One region of the Propionispora vibrioides genome, then DNA from elsewhere that is predicted to be linked to it. Evidence: riboswitches for the same ligand, from Rfam matches in the RefSeq annotation. Region 1 holds a riboswitch; each other region holds the start of a gene.

What was found. A riboswitch is a leader RNA that binds a small molecule or an ion and turns the genes downstream of it on or off. The one in region 1 is predicted to bind cyclic di-GMP.
Region 2: it holds a riboswitch for cyclic di-GMP, as region 1 does, so the genes downstream of both, BMW43_RS16395 (V4R domain-containing protein) here and BMW43_RS09760 (methyl-accepting chemotaxis protein) in region 1, are expected to answer to the same signal.
Region 3: it holds a riboswitch for cyclic di-GMP, as region 1 does, so the genes downstream of both, BMW43_RS15195 (hypothetical protein) here and BMW43_RS09760 (methyl-accepting chemotaxis protein) in region 1, are expected to answer to the same signal.

What each region holds. Positions count from the first base shown of each region.
Region 1 covers NZ_FODY01000010.1:17,369-23,758, forward strand. Annotated here, with positions in the region: gene BMW43_RS09745 (heavy metal translocating P-type ATPase) at 1-1,752, shown strand, start outside; gene BMW43_RS09750 (multidrug effflux MFS transporter) at 1,847-3,070, shown strand; gene BMW43_RS09755 (HD-GYP domain-containing protein) at 3,150-4,208, opposite strand; partial or broken gene BMW43_RS21525 (anaerobic C4-dicarboxylate transporter family protein) at 4,357-4,529, shown strand; cyclic di-GMP riboswitch class I at 4,652-4,742, shown strand; gene BMW43_RS09760 (methyl-accepting chemotaxis protein) at 4,998-6,390, shown strand, end outside.
Region 2 covers NZ_FODY01000024.1:61,403-67,792, forward strand. Annotated here, with positions in the region: gene BMW43_RS16370 (sigma-54-dependent transcriptional regulator) at 1-522, shown strand, start outside; gene BMW43_RS16375 (HAD family hydrolase) at 537-1,346, shown strand; gene BMW43_RS16380 (hypothetical protein) at 1,481-1,765, shown strand; gene BMW43_RS16385 (DNRLRE domain-containing protein) at 1,876-2,463, shown strand; gene BMW43_RS16390 (DUF429 domain-containing protein) at 2,522-3,289, shown strand; cyclic di-GMP riboswitch class I at 3,387-3,480, shown strand; gene BMW43_RS16395 (V4R domain-containing protein) at 3,604-4,122, shown strand; gene BMW43_RS16400 (PAS domain S-box protein) at 4,151-5,755, shown strand; gene BMW43_RS16405 (DUF1848 domain-containing protein) at 5,816-6,390, shown strand, end outside.
Region 3 covers NZ_FODY01000021.1:34,833-41,222, reverse strand. Annotated here, with positions in the region: gene thiE (thiamine phosphate synthase) at 1-234, opposite strand, end outside; gene thiD (bifunctional hydroxymethylpyrimidine kinase/phosphomethylpyrimidine kinase) at 231-1,031, opposite strand; gene BMW43_RS15200 (hypothetical protein) at 1,136-1,804, opposite strand; gene BMW43_RS15195 (hypothetical protein) at 2,103-2,318, opposite strand; cyclic di-GMP riboswitch class I at 2,392-2,476, opposite strand; gene BMW43_RS15190 (hypothetical protein) at 3,063-3,731, opposite strand; gene BMW43_RS15185 (ferredoxin-like domain-containing protein) at 3,770-4,726, opposite strand; gene BMW43_RS15180 (histidinol phosphate phosphatase) at 4,848-5,624, opposite strand; gene BMW43_RS15175 (AEC family transporter) at 6,092-6,390, opposite strand, start outside.

The DNA of each region.
Region 1 (6,390 bases):
GTTGCCGCTGCCGTTGCCGGTGGTTATCATACGGCAAGAAGCGGTTTATACGGAGTCCGGTCGCTGACCTTCGATATGAATTTTCTTATGACGATTGCCGTTCTTGGGGCTTTTGCCATCGGTGAAGGGAGCGAAGGGGCTACGGTAGCATTCTTATTTTCCTTTGGCAATACGCTGCAAGCGTATACCGTGGATAAAACCCGGCAATCCATCCGGGCTTTAATGGAATTGGCACCACCGGAAGCGCTGGTGTTGCGGAACGGACAGGAACTGCGGCTGCCGGTAGAGGAGATTGTAGTCGGTGATATCCTTTTGGTGAAGCCCGGTGAACGGATTGCTATGGACGGCATCGTGGCGGAAGGAATATCAGCCGTTAATCAGGCGGCCATTACCGGGGAATCCATTCCGGTAGAAAAGCAGGCGGGCGATACCGTCTATGCCGGCACTCTGAATGAGAACGGTGCTTTGTCTGTCCGGGTAACCAGAGCAGCCGGCGATTCTACTTTGGCCAGAATTATGAAACTGGTGGAAGAAGCACAGGCGCAAAAAGCGCCTTCCCAGCAATTTGTCGATGTATTTTCTAAATATTATACTCCGGCCGTACTGTTGGGGGCACTGGGGGTTATGCTGATTCCCTGGCTGGCGTTCGGATTATCTTTTACCGAATGGTTTTATAAAGGTCTTGTGTTATTGGTGATTTCCTGCCCCTGCGCGCTGGTTATTTCCACGCCGGTTTCCATTGTAGCGGCCATCGGCAACGCGTCCGCCAATGGAGTTTTGATTAAAGGCGGTGCCTATCTGGAGGAACTGGGAGCCATTGAGGCCATTGCTTTCGATAAAACCGGCACGCTGACGACGGGCCAGCCGGTGGTGACCGGTTTACTGCCAGTGCAGCCGGTAACGGAACAGGAACTTTTGCAGATTGCCGCTTCCATTGAGAAGTTTTCAGAGCATCCGCTGGCCGCGGCTATTTTACAGAAGGCGGCGGGACTTTCCCTGCTGCCGGCGAAAGGTTTTACAGCGCTGGTTGGACGGGGCGCGCAAGCCGAACTGGCGGGAAATACCGTATATATCGGTAATCGACGGCTGATGGAAGAACTGGGGCTTTCCACGGCGGTTTGCGAGCCGGCCGTCACTACCTGGCAGCAACAGGGGAAAACGGTCATGTTTGTCGGTAACCGGCAGGAATTGTTCGGTGTCATCGCCGTGGCCGACACGGTCCGGGACAATGCCGGCGAAGCGATCGCGGCACTGCGCCGAACCGGCATGAAGCACACGGCTATGCTTACCGGCGATCAGACCGCCGTGGCCGCCTGGATCGCCGGCAGTTTGCAGCTTGATTCCTATTATAGTGAGCTGCTGCCGGAAGATAAGGTGGCGATTGTTAAAAAACTGGCGGCAGACTATGGCCGGGTTGTCATGGTGGGAGACGGGGTGAATGACGCTCCGGCCCTGGCGGCGGCCAATATCGGGATTGCCATGGGCGTGGCCGGCTCGGATACTGCTTTGGAAACGGCCGATGTAGCCCTGATGGCCGACGATCTGGGTAAGTTATCTTATGTAATGCGTCTGAGCCGCAAGACGGTAGCCATTATCAAGCAGAATATCGGCTTTTCCGTACTGATAAAAGCGCTGTTCATCTGGCTGACACTGGCCGGTCATGGCAATCTGTGGATGGCTGTGTTTGCCGATACGGGTTCCTCCATCCTGGTTACGCTAAACGGCATGCGCCTTATGCGCAAGCTGGCTTAAGACGGTTTGTTGTGTTGAACAGTTGCATAAAAACGGCATTTGCCATAAAATAGAGGATATATTTTTTAATTGCACCAAATAGTGAGGAGACCTTATGAACGATTCACAGAATATAGCGGCCGAAAGGACAGCCGAAACAAAGCGGGCTGTCCTCTGGATTGCCTGCCTGCTGGGCTGGCTGTCCGCCTTCGGGCCGTTATCCATTGATATGTATCTGCCGGCTATGCCTCATTTGGCCAATGACCTGCAGGCCAGCACTTCCCTGGCCCAGCTTAGTTTGACCGCCTGTCTGCTGGGGATTGCGCTGGGACAGATCTTCATCGGACCCCTTAGCGACACCTACGGACGGCGGGGGCCCTTATTGGTTGGGTTAGCCATTTACGCTGCCGCCTCGTTTTTATGTGTCATGGCGCCAACGATGGAACTGTTTGTTGCCATGCGGTTTGTTCAGGGGCTGGCCGGCTCCGCCGGGGTGGTTATTTCCCGGGCAACGGTCAGGGATCTTTACTCCGGACCGGCGATGACCCGCTTTTTTGCCCTGCTGATGTTGATTAACGGCTTTGCTCCCATTTTTGCACCGGTCTTGGGTGGTCAGATTCTGGCGTTTACTTCCTGGCGGGGAATTTTTATTGTCCTTGCCGGTATTGGCCTTGCTATGCTGGCCGGCGTTTTTTTCGGGTTACGTGAGACGCTGCCGCTTAAGCGGCGTTCCCGGGGTGGTATTGCCAATAGTTTGCGGACATACCGCAGCTTGCTGAGCAACCGGACCTTTATGGGTTATGCACTGGCGCAGGGCTTTGTCTCGGCGGCGATGTTTGCCTATATTTCCGGTTCTCCCTTTGTATTGCAGGATATTTATGGTGTTTCGCCGCAAATGTTCAGCGTTTATTTTGGCATAAACGGCTTAGGCATTATCCTGGCCGGGCAGATAACCGGCCGTCTGGCCGGGCGCATCAGCGAGACCAGGCTGCTGATTGCCGGTCTGGGGATTTCCTTTGTGGGAGGAGCGGCGCTGCTCCTGATGATTTTGCTGCAAGGCTCGTTATATATGATTCTGGTTCCATTATTTTTGGTCATTGCCAGTGTGGGGATTGTCGGCACCAGTTGTTTTGCCTTGGCCATGCAGGATCAGGCCAAGGCAGCCGGCAGTGCCTCGGCCTTGATCGGGTTGTTTTCTTTCGTGTTCGGCGGAATTATGGCGCCCTTGGTTGGTATCGCCGGCAGCCGGACGGCTGTGCCGATGGGTGTGATCATTGCTCTGGCGGAGACGGCCGCTGTATTAAGTTATGTCTGGCTGGTAAAGCATAAACAAGATTGATCACGGACAAAGAAATACAGGCAAAAGGCGCGCCGGGCGGTTAACGCGGCGCGCCTTTTGCCTGTAGCGGCAGTATCTATTATCTTATGATATGGCTGATGCGTATATCACCGCCATCATTTAAATCCAGCACGGTGCCGTCCTCCAACTGGACTATCGAGCGGGAGGGCCAACGCTTGTTTGTGCAGACGACGCGCCCCTTGCTGCCGTTGGTCAGCATGACCGGGTCGCCGGTCAGAAAATTGGTCATGTGACTGATGAAGGTGAGACAGGCTTTGGGGTCCAGGCGGTATACCTCGTGCTGCAGCTTCTCAATACTACAGTAAGGGCTCAGCATGCCCGGATCGCGATTGATAGTCAGTGCTTCATCGTAGAGATCGGCAATGGCGATGATTTTAGCGTAGGGATGAATGTCGGTACCTGACAATCCCTGCGGATAACCGCTGCCATCCTCCCTTTCATGGTGATCGGTCACACCCAGGCGGACGCTTTCGGCAATACCGGGAACCTTGCTAAGCAGTTCATAACCTAACGTAACATGCTGCTTATAGGCTTCATAATGGTCGGTCGAGAGTTTATGGGGCCTGTTGACCAGCTTGGGCGGCAGAAGGGATTTGCCGACATCATGCAGCAGGCCGGCCAGTGAAATGGCATGGATGCTTTCCGGCGGGTACTTGAGCCACAGTGCAATCAGGCCGGCAATGACACTGACATTGACGCTATGGCGAAACGTATAGTCATCGCAGGGTGGTAAATTATATAATTGATCAATGACATTGCCGGCGGTGGTCAGGTTTTGAGCCAGATCATCGGCTGTTTTCCGAAAGGTGGCGAGAGGGAGCATACGGGTTTGGCGGATTGTATCAAAGGCCTGCTCTACCACATCGACCGATTGGTTGTAGGTGTTTAAAAATTTTTGGAGAGCCGGATCGGCAATGACCTGTTCCGTGACTTCGCTCCAGATAGATACGTTTTGGATGTTCCAGGTTTCCAGCTTTTTTATAATAGGTTGTGTAACTACTGTGCCCTGATTAATCAGAACATTACCGTACTCCGAATAGACATCCTTGGCCAGTTCGGTGCCGGACACTAAAAAGGCTACCGGTTGCTCGACAATTTTTCTTGCTGTTTCTGTCATATGCTTGCACCTCAACCTCATTTTCCTTAGTGGCATTGGTAAAAATTTTCGCTGTGCTGGAAATAAACCCTTCTTTTTTGCAAAAATTTCTGCTATGGTGCAACCGGCGAATAGCGGAATAAAAAACAGACCAAGTCAGTTGACCGGTGGCTATTTCGTGCTGCCTACCTATCCGGGGGATTTGGCCTGTATCGGATTTGACTGTCCGGTACGACGAAAATCGACAAGTTCATTATTAATCACAGTTTTGTTCTGCCTGGTATTATCGGTATGATAACAGGCTGTATTGCGGGCTATATACTGGTAAGCATATTATTTTAAGTGCGGGAAAAAGGTCTGTTGTCAGGCCTTTTTTGTATACCGTGATAAATGATTTCTAGTTGACAAATTATTACTTTTACTGGATACTAAAAGAGTGTCAATTGTGCAAATCAGTTAAAAAAGTGAATATTGGGCAAACCTGCCGAAAGGCAGGGACGCAAAGCTACGGGTCTAACGACAATGAATTTTGCCTATGATCGCCATGCCGCCAAATAACCGAAGGGTTAGTTGTTTTGTAGGACAGGGCTATACCTGTCTTTTTTGCATGGTCAAAAGAACATAACCTGTCTGATCGTTAGACCGGTAAGTAGTTGCCAGACTTCTGCGGCGTTGCGGAACAAGGCATGAGTCCTTGGTGCGTCTGGCGGGAATGATGGGAAGGAGGCGGTTAAGACTGAGCGACAAGGTGATGGTTCCCAGTTTTTGGTGTAGAGGAAGTAAAAACGGGTAGAGGAGATTCAGTGAACAGTGAAATTAACGATAGGTAAAAAGATTTTTGGGGCTTTTCTGGTTATTATTAGCGGCATGGTTCTCTTAAGCGGATATACTTACTATAAAATTGGCCAGATTAATGAAGAGTACCAGTCTACTACAACGATAAACATTGAAAAACTGATCTTGGCGGAGGAACTGTCCAATAATATTGTGGAAGAAGCCGCGACAGTCCGTAAATTCAATCTTACCGGCGATCCGGCGGCACGGGAAGAGTTTGCTGCTATCCAGAAGGAATCAAACGGCAGAATTGACCGGATGGAGCATATCTTTGTAACGGAAAGTGCGAAGAAAAGCATAGCCGAGATTAAGGCGGCCAAGGCGGAATACGAACAATTGGCCACACAGGCCATGCAGGCCGGTCTGGCCAATGACCAGCAAGCTTTGAAAACCATCATCCAACAGGGGGCTGTTCCCTATGCAAAGGTAACCAAGCAAACGGATGAACTGGTTGATATGATCAAGGAGTATGTTAAAGCAGAACAGGCTAAAATCGGCGACAAAGCAACAACCAATCAGCGGGTTCTTTTTATTATTAACGGCCTGATTATTGTGCTGGCTGTTGCCATCAGTATTAAGCTTAATAGCTCCATCTCCACGGCGGTCGGCCAATTGGTCCGGGCAGTTACGGAGATTGCCGGCGGGAAAATTACCCGGGACAGTATTCGCGTACAGTCAAATGATGAAATTGCTGATTTGGCTGCCGCGATAAATACGATGAAAACCAATATGCGGACGATGATTCAGCAGGTTATGGATTCAGCCGAGCTATTGGCCGCTTCTTCGGCGCAGTTAAAGGATAATTCCGGCCAAATGGCGCAAGCCGGCAGCCAGGTGGCAGACTCGATCAATGCTATTGCCTCCGGGGCCGAACAGCAGTTGGCTTCCGTCGATGCGACGGCGGCGGTGATTACTCAGATGTCGGCGGGAATTCAACAGGCTGCGGCCAATGCGGCGGAAATCAATGAACGGTCGGGCGAAGCGGCGGAAACGGCAATCGTTGGCAGTGAATCGGTAAAAGGCGCTATCCTGCACATGAATAAAATAGAAGAAAATGTTGCCCATTCGGCTGAGGTAGTCACGCAATTGGGCATGCGGTCAAAAGAAATTGGACAAATTATCGACACGATTTCGCAAATTGCCAGCCAGACCAATCTGTTGGCGCTGAATGCGGCGATTGAAGCGGCACGGGCCGGGGAACAGGGCAGGGGGTTTGCCGTAGTAGCTGAGGAAGTGCGCAAGCTGGCCGAACAATCACAGGATGCGGCCAAGCAGATTGCCGGGTTGATCGGTATGATTCAGACCGATACCGACAGGGCTGTTGCCGTCATGAACGAAGGACCGGAACTGGTCAGTCAGGGGGCGGATG
Region 2 (6,390 bases), on a different contig from region 1:
ATTATTGGCAGTATTAATCCACAGGTGGAGCATGTTCCGTTTATTCCGGTCAGTGAAATTTTTGAACATGGCGGGATAAACCGGATTAAGACATTTCTTAGAACAGCTTACGAAGATGGAGAAATGCCTGGGGCTGTAAAAGTAGGAAAATATAGTGATACCTATAAGCTGTTGGAGACCCAGCTTAGCAAATTTGTCAAAGCGCTGCCGGTCAATAAAGTGGCCCACTGCTGCATTGAACTGGTGGATGCTATAGCGGAACAGTTTTTTGCCGGAGTAATGGAAGAAGACTGTGTTGTACGAACATATCTTCACGCAGCTTGCATGTTTGACAGGGTTCATGCCAAAGAAGCATTGCAGGAGCCTGTATGGAGTTTGAAAATACAGCAGGAACGGGAAAGGGATTTTAAATGCCTGCAGCAGATTGTTGCAGCTTGCGGTGCTAAGCTGGTGCTTGATGTTCCGGTTGGGGAGATTTGCTACTTTTTGGGTAGTTTACCTGTACTAGATAAAAAAGGGTGAACGGAGTAGAAAGTATGAAAATAGATGCAATTGTTTTTGATTTGGATGGTACTTTGCTAAATGACAAAAAGGAAATCAGCCGGGAGAATAGGGTCGCGCTAGAAGAATTAAGGCAGGCAGGGATTAAGATTATTCTGGCGACCGGGCGCAATGATGTCTATGTGAAAGGAATTGTTGCGGAGTTGGGCGGAATTGAGGCTATTATTTCCTGCAACGGAGCTTCGATTAGACGGTCTTATACGGATGAGATAATCTATAGCCAGTTTTTGGATAAGGCTTCCGTATTGGAGATTGCAAACCACTGTTTTACCGGGAAATTTGACTTTACTGCCAGCGTCTATGGTGCCATGTATTGCGTGGAATATAGTCGGCGGGTAAATATTTTTCATGAATATAATCAGCAAATGCCTAAAGCCTATAGGGTTCCGGTCAAAGTAATGCAGTCAGCCCAAGAACTGGCGCAGCAGGATGTTCTGAAGATGTTTATCTGGCAAATGGCCGGCAGGGAGCAGTCAGTTTTCCTGGAAGCTTTTCACGCGGCGGCAATTACCGTTGTTTCTTCGGAAAATGGCGGCATGGATGTCAGTCATGCCGAAACCAGCAAGGGGAAAGCCATTGCTATTTTCGCTGAGAGGTATAATATACCGCTGCATAGGATAGCCGCCTTTGGCGACTACAATAATGATATCAGCATGTTTGAGACAGTTGGCTATTCGGTGGCGATGGGAAACGCCTCGGACAAGGTAAAAACTCATGCGACCTATGTGACTAAAACCAATAACGAGGCTGGCGTCGCCTGGGGCATTAAAGAATATTTAGAATAGACGCAAAGACAAACGAATGGCAGGATAAGTGCAGTGAGTCTATTCTTTTTCTTGTAAATAGGCGGACAGTTATGTTTCCTTCTTGGCAAGTGATTCATATTATGTAATATAGTTAGAAAAAAGGAGGAAATAGTATGCCGTCTCTGATTAATTCGCCTGCCGCATATTCAATTAGCAGCAGCAATGAAGGGTCACTTGTAGAAATAACAATTACCAACAATAACGCCAGCGGTGGTGCGGCACTGGCCAATTTTATCGTTACTGCCATCTATGTAGGGGCCGACACCGAGTATGTCTGGACACAAGAGGTTGCCACGCTGGCGGCCCAGGCCTCAGTCACTTTCGATTTGTCAATTGATAGTGAAACCTATAATGTTGCTAACTTGCATGTGGGGATAGCTTTTCTGAATACTCCATAGCTTGGGGGAGAGTTGGGGATGTCCTCAAACTCTCTACATAGACACATGCTTTTCGATTATGGGATTACTGCTGCATGTTCGCCGAATGTATTGAAAAAGGGGCTGTTGGTATGGCGGTTGTCAATATTCCAGCCAGTAAAAGTCTTACTTTATCAAGTAAAATTCCTTTGAAAAATATAAAACGAAACAAAATTTTTATCGGAGGCCAGGGAAGATATGTGTATTATAGTTACCTCTTTTTTAATATAGATATGATTCCTGGCAATATTTCTTTATTAACTGCTAAGTTGGTCTTGTTTAAGACCGGTAAGTTGCAGGAAACAAGGAGGTTTGCCATTTATCCGCTGCTGCAGGAATTTTGTTCGCTAACAACCTATTTGCATAGTTGTCCCTTTGAGGTATGCCCAACGCTAAGACGAACCTTTAATGTGTCTGCAAGTGATATCGTCGTTGAAACAGATATTACCGAGTTGTTTGGTAGATGGCTTAACAATACGCTGGTGAACAGGGGAATCGCGATTATTGAGGAAAAATTTAACTTTCAAGTGACCGGACGTACTTCTTTCGGTTCAGCGTACTGTAAAGATAAAACATTGATACCCTATATAAGAGTTGTGTATAAAGAAAAAGAAGGATCGCCTTATTTTCCCATACCTAATATCGGCTATTGTGCCACCGTTATTCCTTGCCAATCATAAGCGGTCATGTATATCATTGTATTAACAATGATATTTTTTTATGGAAGGAAATACAGAAATGGAAGCAAGAACGGGCGGTACTGGCTGGGTGGGCATTGACAGTTGCAAACGAGTGGGAAAATATCGGGGCTGGGCAGTGTTTTGGCACGACTTGTCCGGCCGGTATGGTTTTGCAGATTATCCGGACATTACCAAGCTGATGACAGAGCATAATGATGCCGGCTGCCTGCTTATCGACATCCCGATTGGATTGCCGGAAAATAGTCAGCAGAATGTGGCTAGACCGGATCAGAAATTAAGGAGCAGGCTGCCGGGAAAAGCGTCCAGTGTGTTTAATACTCCCTGCCGTCAGGCCGTTTACGCCCAGGACAAGCAGACCGCCAAGGCTTGCAACCTGCAGGTGCTGCAAAAAAGTCTGTCCGAGCAGTCACTGGGATTTACGCCGAAAATTCGCGAGGTGGATCAATTCTTGCTGGAACAGCCGCAATACATTGGCCGTCTGCGGGAATCGCATCCGGAGTACGGTTTTGCTATATTAAACGGTAATAAACCGCTGGTGAGCAAGAAAACCCTCCCGGAGGGACTTAAAGAGAGAACACAGTTGCTTTCAGAGTATTTTATACAAGCCGAACAGGCTATGGCTGAAATCCAAAACCGTTATCCCAAACAATTGCTGGATGATTTTATGGATGCCATGGTATTGTCGGTTATTGGCCGGCTTGGTATGCAGTATGGTTTTTCTACTATTCCTCAACAGCCGGTAGGAGATAGTCGAGGAATTCCGATGGAGATTGTATACAGTGAGCCGCGCCTGAAGGAGAGCTAGATTGTAACAGGAAAATATGTTTTTTTGTCAAGGACAGAAGGAAAAGTGACAGCCAGTCTAGAAATGTAAAATTTATGTAGAATTTGTAAAAAAACGAAGAATTTTTTGGCAAACTTGTCGAAAGACAAGGACGCAAAGCTATGGATCTAACTATACCAAATGACGGTATAAATGATTGCCAAGCCGCAACTAGGTTTTGGCGATTTTTTTTTAATAATGGAGATTATTTGAGGCGTTAAGTGTTGAATTTAGCTTCCAAGTGCAGCTAATCTGAGTGTGCTTGCATGGAGTCAAACAAAAAGAGGAGTCTGGTTATGGAGCGAAAATATGAATTTCAATGGGAATTACTTGGTGATCTTGCTGCCGGCAGGCCTAACCTGGGGCCGATGGTTAGCACTGATGTATACAGGCTTATGCAGTTTTGTTTTCGCGATGTGCTTGAAAAACATTACGGAACGGAAATGGTCGATACTTTGTTCTATGAGTCAGGGTTGCTGGCGGGAAAACAATTCTATCAAAACGTTATTAGGGATGTAAAAGATTTCAATAGTTTTGTTCAGGCAATACAAACAGCTCTGGCAGATAAAAAAATCGGAATTCTACGGGTTGAATCGGCCGACCATGAAAACGGAAAATATGTAATGAGTATTTCCGAGGACTTGGATTGTTCCGGCTTGCCGGAATTGGATTATGAAGTATGCGTGTATGATGAAGGTTTTATAGCCGGGCTTCTGGAAGGGTTTACCGGCAAGCAGTATAGTGTTAAGGAGATTGACTGCTGGTGTACAGGCGATAGGACTTGCCGGTTCACTGCTGAAATATCCGTGAAGTGAATCTTTGGTTTTAGAGAGGGATATCCACGTGCGTAAAGAAATGGAAGAAGAAATCAATGAAATAGTGAGAGAGTTATATCAGGTGATAAAGGGAAAAGATGTGACAAACGGTGATTCTGCCTGCGCGGAAAAACATCCGGAGTTTGCCAAGCTGAAAAACGAGCTTCTCTTGCTTAGATCTTTTACTGATACACTTGCTAAAGGCGATTTGTCTTCTACAATAAACTTACGCGGATATTGGCCGGGTGCGTTAAAGGCCCTGCAGTCCAATCTGCGCCATTTGACTTGGCAAACAGGGATGGTTGCTTCCGGTGATTATAGCCAACGGGTTGATTTTATGGGAGACTTTTCCATTGCGTTTAATAGCATGGTACTTGGTTTAAAAGATGCGGCAGAAAATGAGCGAGGCTATATTGCTGAGCTTGAAAAACAGCAGGAAATCATTCGGGAAAGTGAACGAAAATATAAATTTATCGCTGAAAATACGGGGGACGTGATCTGGCTGTTGGATACCGACGGCATTATCCGATATATAAGCCCCTCGGTTGAGAAATTATTAGGGTTTGCAGCAGTTGAACTAGAGGGGAAAAATTCGCAGCAAACGACACTTACCTTTTTGTGGAGTGCTTTTCAGAAGACTACGACTGACAACATTCAATGGCACAGCAGTAAAGTACCGGTCATTGTGGAAGAGGAACAACTGCGAAAAGACCGGAAAGTGATCTGGCTTGAATCTTCCATAAGCATTGCCCGGGATCAGGCGGGGACCCATATTGGCTATATTGGTGTTACCCGTAATATTAGTGAAAGAAAAAGAAATGAGAGTCTGCTTTATCAGGCGTATGAAAGAAAAAAGAGAAGTGAGTTTTTTAATAAACTGGCTGTCCGGAATGATATAAATGATCTGGCGTTGCAGGAGTATAGTGGAAAAAACAAGCTTCATATCCCAAAAGATTTTTCTTTATTGTTTTTTGACGTAGATACTGTACCGGGAGTGTCTGATACAGCCGATAATCATTACCATAAGCAGCAGCTCGTGGATTTCCTGATTGATATATTAAATAAGAAGAATAATACGATTGCCTGGGAGACAGACATTGGTATTGTGGTCCTTAGCGATTTTGCTTCATGTCCCAACCATAAAGAACGGGAAACCGAACTGGCGGAAAGTTATGTAGCTTATATAGGTGCCTATGTCCGTAATATTCATGTTACAGTGGGAATTGGAAACTATGCAGAGGGTTGGTCAGGTTTGGCTAACCGGTTAAACAATGCGAAGACTTCGGTACGGATTGGTAAACAGGTTTGGCCGGAAAGATATATTTATCATTATGAAAATTGCGGGATTTATCAGGTGCTTGCTCCTTTTGCCGTTACTGACGGAGCAGTTGATTATGTGCATCAAATGATCGGCCCACTGCTGCCGCACCCTAACTTATTGGAGACACTGGAAAAGATTTTATCAGGTCTAAGCTTCAAGGAGATTGGTACGCAGCTATATTTGCATCATAAGACTATTCAACTCAGAAAGCAGCGGATTGAGCAAATTCTAAATATATCGCTTGATTGTTATGAGACGCGGACAGCGTTGGCTACAGCTCTCCAGTTGTTGAAGATTTTAAAACTTGGCTGAATCTTGGCAGTGATTGTATAAGATATAACGAAAGCGCCAGCGGGGAAGTGGGAGATAACAATGATTATCAGTGCCAGCCGACGGACAGACATACCGGCTTTTTACTCGGATTGGTTTGTCAATCGTTTGCGGGAAGGTTTTGTTTATGTGCGGAATCCGATGAATTATCGCCAGATATCCCACATTTCACTGAAGCCGGAAGTGGTTGACTGTATTGTTTTCTGGACCAAGAATGCTTTGCCGCTGCTTACGAAATTGCCTGTTATTGATGCTATGGGGTTTGTATATTATTTTCAGTTCACGATTACGCCTTATGATGCAAAACTGGAACGACATGTACCTGACAAATATCAAATTATCGAAGGTTTTAAACGTTTAAGTGATACCATTGGCAAAGAACGAGTAGTCTGGCGCTATGATCCGGTGATTGTCACGAAATTTTTTTCTGTAAGCAAGCATCTGGAATGTTTTTCCGCTTTGTGCCAGTCTTTGCGAAACTATACGGAGCGTTGCGTTTTTAGTTATGTTGATGTGTATGGCAAGCATAAGGGCAGACAGGAAGGGGCAGCGATTGTTGAACTGGAGGACGAAGCGAGGCAGACGATTGCGCGAGGGTTTGCCGATATTGCCAGAGA
Region 3 (6,390 bases), on a different contig from region 1:
GGCCAGGGCAATATCCAGCCGGTCATTAATAATGAGCGGCACGTCGTAACGGCCGCAGATTTCCTTGACCTTAAGCGCAATCTGGTAAAATTCGGCCGACGAGGCTTCCTTTTCCCTAAGCTGCAGCAGCGTTACCCCACCGGCCAGGGCTTCTTCCAAACTCCGATAAAAGTCCTTCCCGCCGACCAGCCGGCGGTCAGTCACCAGATACAAAGAATAGTCAATGGCGTTCATTCCAGCCCCGCCTTCCGGTATAACTCGTAAAAATGATGGGTCGGCCCTACCCCTTTGCCAATAGCCAGCGAATGTTCAATGGCTATAGTAATATACGCCTTGGCCCGTTTCACCGCTTCGGTCACCGTGCAGCCCTTGCCCAGATTGGCGGCAATCGCTGAAGATAATGTACAACCGGTGCCGTGGGTATTCTTGGTGGCAATCCGTTTGGCCGCCAAATATTCGAAGTGACTGCCGTCGTACAGGATATCGGTGGCGTCATCCGGCAGATGACCGCCCTTCACCAGGACGCAGGCCGCCCCCAGCCGGTGTATCCGCCGGGCGGCTTCCTCCATATCCGTCAGATTATGAATAGTCATCCCGGCAATCACTTCCGCCTCGGGAATGTTGGGTGTAACCAGTGCCGCCAGGGGCAGCAGTTCCTGCACCAGGGCTGCTTCGGCTTCCGGCTGCAGCAAATGATAGCCGCTTTTGGATACCATGACCGGGTCGACCACCACGTTGACCGCCTGGTACTGACGCAGCTTGGCGGCAATGGTATGGATGGTGACAGGCCGGGAAACCATGCCTATTTTAACGGCATCCACCTCAATATCTTCGAAAATCGCTTCAATCTGCTTGGCGATGATTTCCGGCTCAATGTCCTGCACCGCCAGTACGCCCTGCGTATTTTGCGCTGTTACGGCAGTGATGACACTCATGCCGAACACGCCCTGCGCGGAAAAGGCTTTTAAGTCGGCCTGGATGCCGGCGCCGCCGCTGCTATCCGAGCCGGCAATGGTTAATACTTTTTTCATACCAGGTTGTCCTCCCGTCTTAGGGTGTGTTTGTAAACGATCCGAAACGACCCCTGACAGCGCTTTTTGTGCCATAAATCATTCCGTTCATTTAAAAGCACATCCTATAACCAAACATTTTTAATCATTGTTTTTATCTGCTCCGGCAACGCAAGGTTAGTGCTGATATCGGAAAAGCCGTCCTGCGGCGTAAGCGAATACACGGTAAGATAATCCACCGGCCGGTAACCGAACAGTTCCAAATTGCCAAGCCGGGAATTGTATAGCGCCTGACGAAAATCAATGGTGACAGTATTCCCATGAATATTGACATCTAACCCGTAAGAGGGATCCAGGTGTCCCACAACCTTGCTCACCATCGCCAGACTGACCCGGGAAAAAATCCATGACACGAAAGGCTTGTCCGGCAGCTTTTTATCGGTTACCTTCAGTGTTAGCAACGACTGATCCTGATTATGTACTAATTGCTCCACCGTGCAGACCAGCACGACCCGCCCTTCCTTGGCCGTCTTCGCTTCAATTCTAAGCTGGTGGTTTTTTAGCGAGGTAACCTTCATTTCCGTAACCGGTCCGCCGGGCTCCAGCATTGAGGCCAGCGCCTGATTGATCACATCATCCGGTACGTGGACCTGTCCGCTGACCAGGTCGGAAAAAGTTTGTGCATCCCATACTTCCTTTATTGTAGCAACTGTCTGCGTCATGTCCGGCACCGCGCTGGCCGCCGACGGCAGCGAGAAACCGCTGCTGAACGCATCCTGTATTATCGCAGGCATATCCAAGCTATCCATCTCCTTTGATTTTCCCGGGGAACCGCTGATTCAGCCCCCACCACAGCCGGACCGGAAAAGTCCGGCACAAACAGACAGGCTAAGTATCCGTTTGCTTCAGGTATGTTTTCAAACTAACAGCATGGCCCATGTTAATGGACCACTAGTAATAGTTCCCTGTTTGCTGCCGTTTTCCTGCTACACTAAGACTCAGCCTGCCCACTGGCAAAGCTGCCCTGGCCACTGATTTCTGCAGCAGTTCATGAGAATCGCCTGAACCGTCCCCTTGTCCAAATCCGGGCGATCATGCCCGCAGGATAGAGCCCATACCATCCCGCAGGACTCTTGCCCAATGGCTTACCAGCCCGGTCTCCTCTTCCTCCGGCCAGTTTCCCTGTCCCGCCACAACTAAGCCGCAGCGCTTGCAACGGGTGAACGATCTCTTCTCCTGGGCCCCCGCCGGCGTTATGTCAACCTCTTCATACTGCTTGCTGCCACAAGAACATTTTCCTACAGCCAATGTTTCCATCTCCTTATCATATGGGGAACAAGCTTCCCTCGCGGCTGGTAAAAAAACAAAAAAAGCCGGTGCGTTATGCAACCTGGCTATCATAGATTTACATCCTTAGACCCATGGCTTTGCGTCCCTTCCTTTAAAAAGGTTTGCTAAAGAATGCTTATAAGGTTATCTATATGATCACTTCATAACTGCTTACTTCGGACACCGCCTGAACAATCACCAGAAAAAGTAAGCAATCCGACTCCTACTGCCGGTGATTCGACAAAAAGATTTCTCTTTTGCCAATTATCTACGCTTTCTATGTTTTATTATACTCGTTTTATCCGTATCTTGGAAGGAATCATCGGAATTATTTTGTGCACGCCCAACAGACTGCATAATAATCATAAAAAAACAGCCTGGTGGCTGTTTTCCTGTTTCAGCGATTCTTTTTTAGTCCCTTGTAACCCTGATTCTGCACTATTCTTGCGGTAGATTTTCCACAATACTGCGTTGTCGTCAGTCAGCATACTCCCCTAGTGTAGTGGCCCATTCACATTTCGCTAAATTACTTGTCTACATTTCCATCTGTGTCGTTGTCGTCAATCGGCGTAGGAACCGCGCTATGCCTCACTCCTCCGCCTTGCAGATGAAAATGTATCCTGCGTCCTTTAGTTGAAATATGAACGTGTCACTCCCCTAGTCTTGGAAAAATTCCGTGCCAGCCAATTTAGTCTCAGGGGTTACAAGACACCAGGTCGCCCATCAAACCCGTTTAATCTCGTAGCGGTTAACGGCGCCGCCCTGAGCGGTATCGGCAGTCTGGCTGTATTCCATGGCTGGGTTCATGGCCCGGACAAAGTTTTGGGTCCATTCCTGATATAACTTTTTCATGGGTTTTGCGCTGATGCCGACCCGTTTCCAGTTAGGCTCCTGCAGACAGGTGCCGCTCTCCCAGATAACCTGATCAGCGCTGCTCGCAACCATGACATCGGCCTGATCGCAGGGCATGCCGTTCAGCAGGTAATCATTCAGCGCCTGATAGATGCCGTCGGCCCGGTCGGTTTCATATTTATTTTGTTCGGCGGCATGACGGCCGCAGCTCTCGCCATGTTCGGCAAAAGCCCGGAGAATCACCGTCTCGGCGTCACCGCCGCAAACCTCAAGCAACTCCTTGATTAAGGCGGCTTCTCTCGATTCGGCCAGATTGATCTGCCGCTGTAGCCAGCCATGAATATTGCCGTGCTCAATCAAATCACCCAGATCGGCATCAGGCAGCGGCTGCCCGTAAGTCTGCCACACCTGGTCCCGCAGTTCTTCTGCCGTATCACCGCAGCTTTCCTGGGCTTTGGCAAAGACCAGTTCCTCCCGGTTGATAACCAAGCGGATCTTATTGTATAGCCAATAGTGAATATGTCCTAAAAATGCACTCATCTGTATTCCTCCTGCTGTAATAAATGTAGTAAAAAAGACTATATGACCTTGTTCAGTGCCGCCAGAATTTCATCCACCTTGATCCCATGGATTTCCGCCGCCTTCTGGACCGCTTCCCCCGTCGAGGACGGACAGCCCAGGCAGCCCATGCCAAATGAGCGGAAGACAGGCACCGTTTGCGGATACACCCGGATAATATCGCTGATCACGCTGTCGGCGGTGATCTTGTCACCCAGTACCAGCGTCCCTTCGGTCAGGCCGCCCGCCACAGGAATGATTTTTTCTCCGGCAGCCGACTGGCTGACCAGCGGTTCGGTGGTTTCGCTGACGCCCTTGTAGAATTCGGCCAGCACATCGGCCTTGAATTTTTTTAAGCCAATCCGGTCAATAAATTGTCCAACCCGTTCAATATCGGCATTCTTTTGATAATACCGCACAATAATGTCCACTATGTGCAGCGCTTCCTCCGCCGTCAGGTCCTCAATCAGCAAATCGGCCAGACGGGGATGCGAGCCGGCGCTACCGCCCACATATACATTCCAGCCCGCATCGGTCGCCAGCAGTCCGACATCCTTTACATACACTTCGGCACAGGAGTTGGGACAGCCGGCCACTCCCATTTTCATGCGGGAGGGCATTTCCTTCTTGTGATACCGTTTATCCAGTTCGAGCCCCAGCTTGATGCTGTCCTGCTTGCCTCGCTTGCAAAAGGCGATGCCCGGACATATTTTCACACTGCGCACGCAATTGGCAAAGCCGATCGCCGGCTGCATTTCCAGATCGGCCCAAACCTGCTCCACGTCCTCGGCCTTTAAGCCGGTGAGCATAATGCGCTGCGCCGAGGTCAGTTTTAAGGTAGCACCATATTTTTCCGCCACATCGGCATATTTGCGTAAGGCGTCGGCTTTCACAAAGCCGCCCGGAATATGCGGCGTGACAGCGTAGGTTTTCTTTCCGTTCCATATCTTCTGTAGGTTGGCACCTGTTGGTAGCATAGTATCATCCTCCTGTATCTGCTCTTATCATACCAGGTTCTCTATCTAAAAAATGTGATCTGCATCAATCAGCCATGTGATATGTATCATACCCGATAAATGAATCCGGTAAACGGAGCCTTTAATCGCGAGCCTGGTATTCCGGCTTTCCCGTTTTGAAATAAACCGGTCTTAAACCGCAGCAATCGGCAAAGTCAAAAGCCGTCTTCATATCCCGGCCGATTTCGCTGGCCCGGTGAGCATCGGAACCGACGGTTACATGGCGTCCGCCCAGCTCGGCAAACCGCCGGTAAACCGGCAGCAACAGCGCCATATACTCCGGTGTCAGCACCCGCTTGGTATTGATCTCCAGAGCCTGCCCGCGCTCGGCCAGCACCGCCAGCACCGGATCAATGACTTCCTTAAATTCGTCATAGTAGACATGGGTATCGGCAAACCGGGCATAGCGGGAAATGTAATCGATATGGGCCAGGCTGTGAATAAAGTCGTGAGCTTTGACACATTCCAGCATGGTGGCAAAATAAAGAGAATAGACCTCCTGCTTGCTATGGCCGCGATAAAAGGATTCCCAGTATAAATCAATGTCATTAATCACATGAATCGAGCCAATCATATAGTCCAGCGGATAGCTCCCCGCCAGTTCCCGCGTCGCTTCCAAACAATCCATGCGCAGACCGAACTCTACACCCAGCAGCAGCTTTTCACTCCGGTAAGGCCCATACTCGCTGCAGTAATCCCCCAGGTCAAAAACAAACTCCCCCGGATTGGGATAGTTCAAATCCATATGATCGGTAATTGTAATGCCGATGCCTAGCTCCTGCGAGCGCGCCATCGCCTCCGCCAGGGTCATTTCCGAATCGGTGGAATAACGGGTATGCATATGGGTATCTATCAACATCGTTTCAGCCTCCTTCTGCCGCCATTCTAAAATCATCTTTACTTACAGGTATAGCTATATTGTATCATCCCGCGACCGCCAGTAACAGAGCGGTGTACTATTCCACCTGAACCCCGCCGCAGTCAGTTGCCGCCGGAAAATCAAAATAAGCCTCGGCTGCCGCCAAGGCTTACTTCTTGATTGGTAAAAGAAATGGTTTATCTATGGTCATCGTTAGATGACGGAAACGCCAACCGGTTAAAGGTTGTACGCTTTTTACAAGTTAACCGCGCAACGGAGCTTCGCCCTAATTAACCAGCGTCCGCCAAAACACTGGCTAACCCCCCTTTTGTGCTCCGTTGCTTCGTTAATATTATATCAATTTTCTATATAAATTACTACCCCAAATACAAACTTTATGTGTTATTTTTCTTAATTTTCTGTGTAAGTCCGCCATTGGCTGACTTTTTCCCTAAACTCACACCCTGTCAGTACATGATCCAGAAAAACAGCACCGGGTAGACAACTGCCAAAAACAGCACGGTCAAAACCACGAAAGAGGCCATGGCAATATCCACATTCAGATTGTGAATCTTAGCGGTAAGCACTGAATTAATAGCCGGCGGCGTGCTGGCCAGCACCAGCGCCGTATGATCGGCCACCGTGTCGCCGATCGTGACCTGGGCCAGCCAATAAATGACCAGCGGCGTCACCACGAATTTAATAGGAATCAAATCGAGAATATCCACGTAATACTTCTTCATTTCACCGAAGTTAATGGAAAACC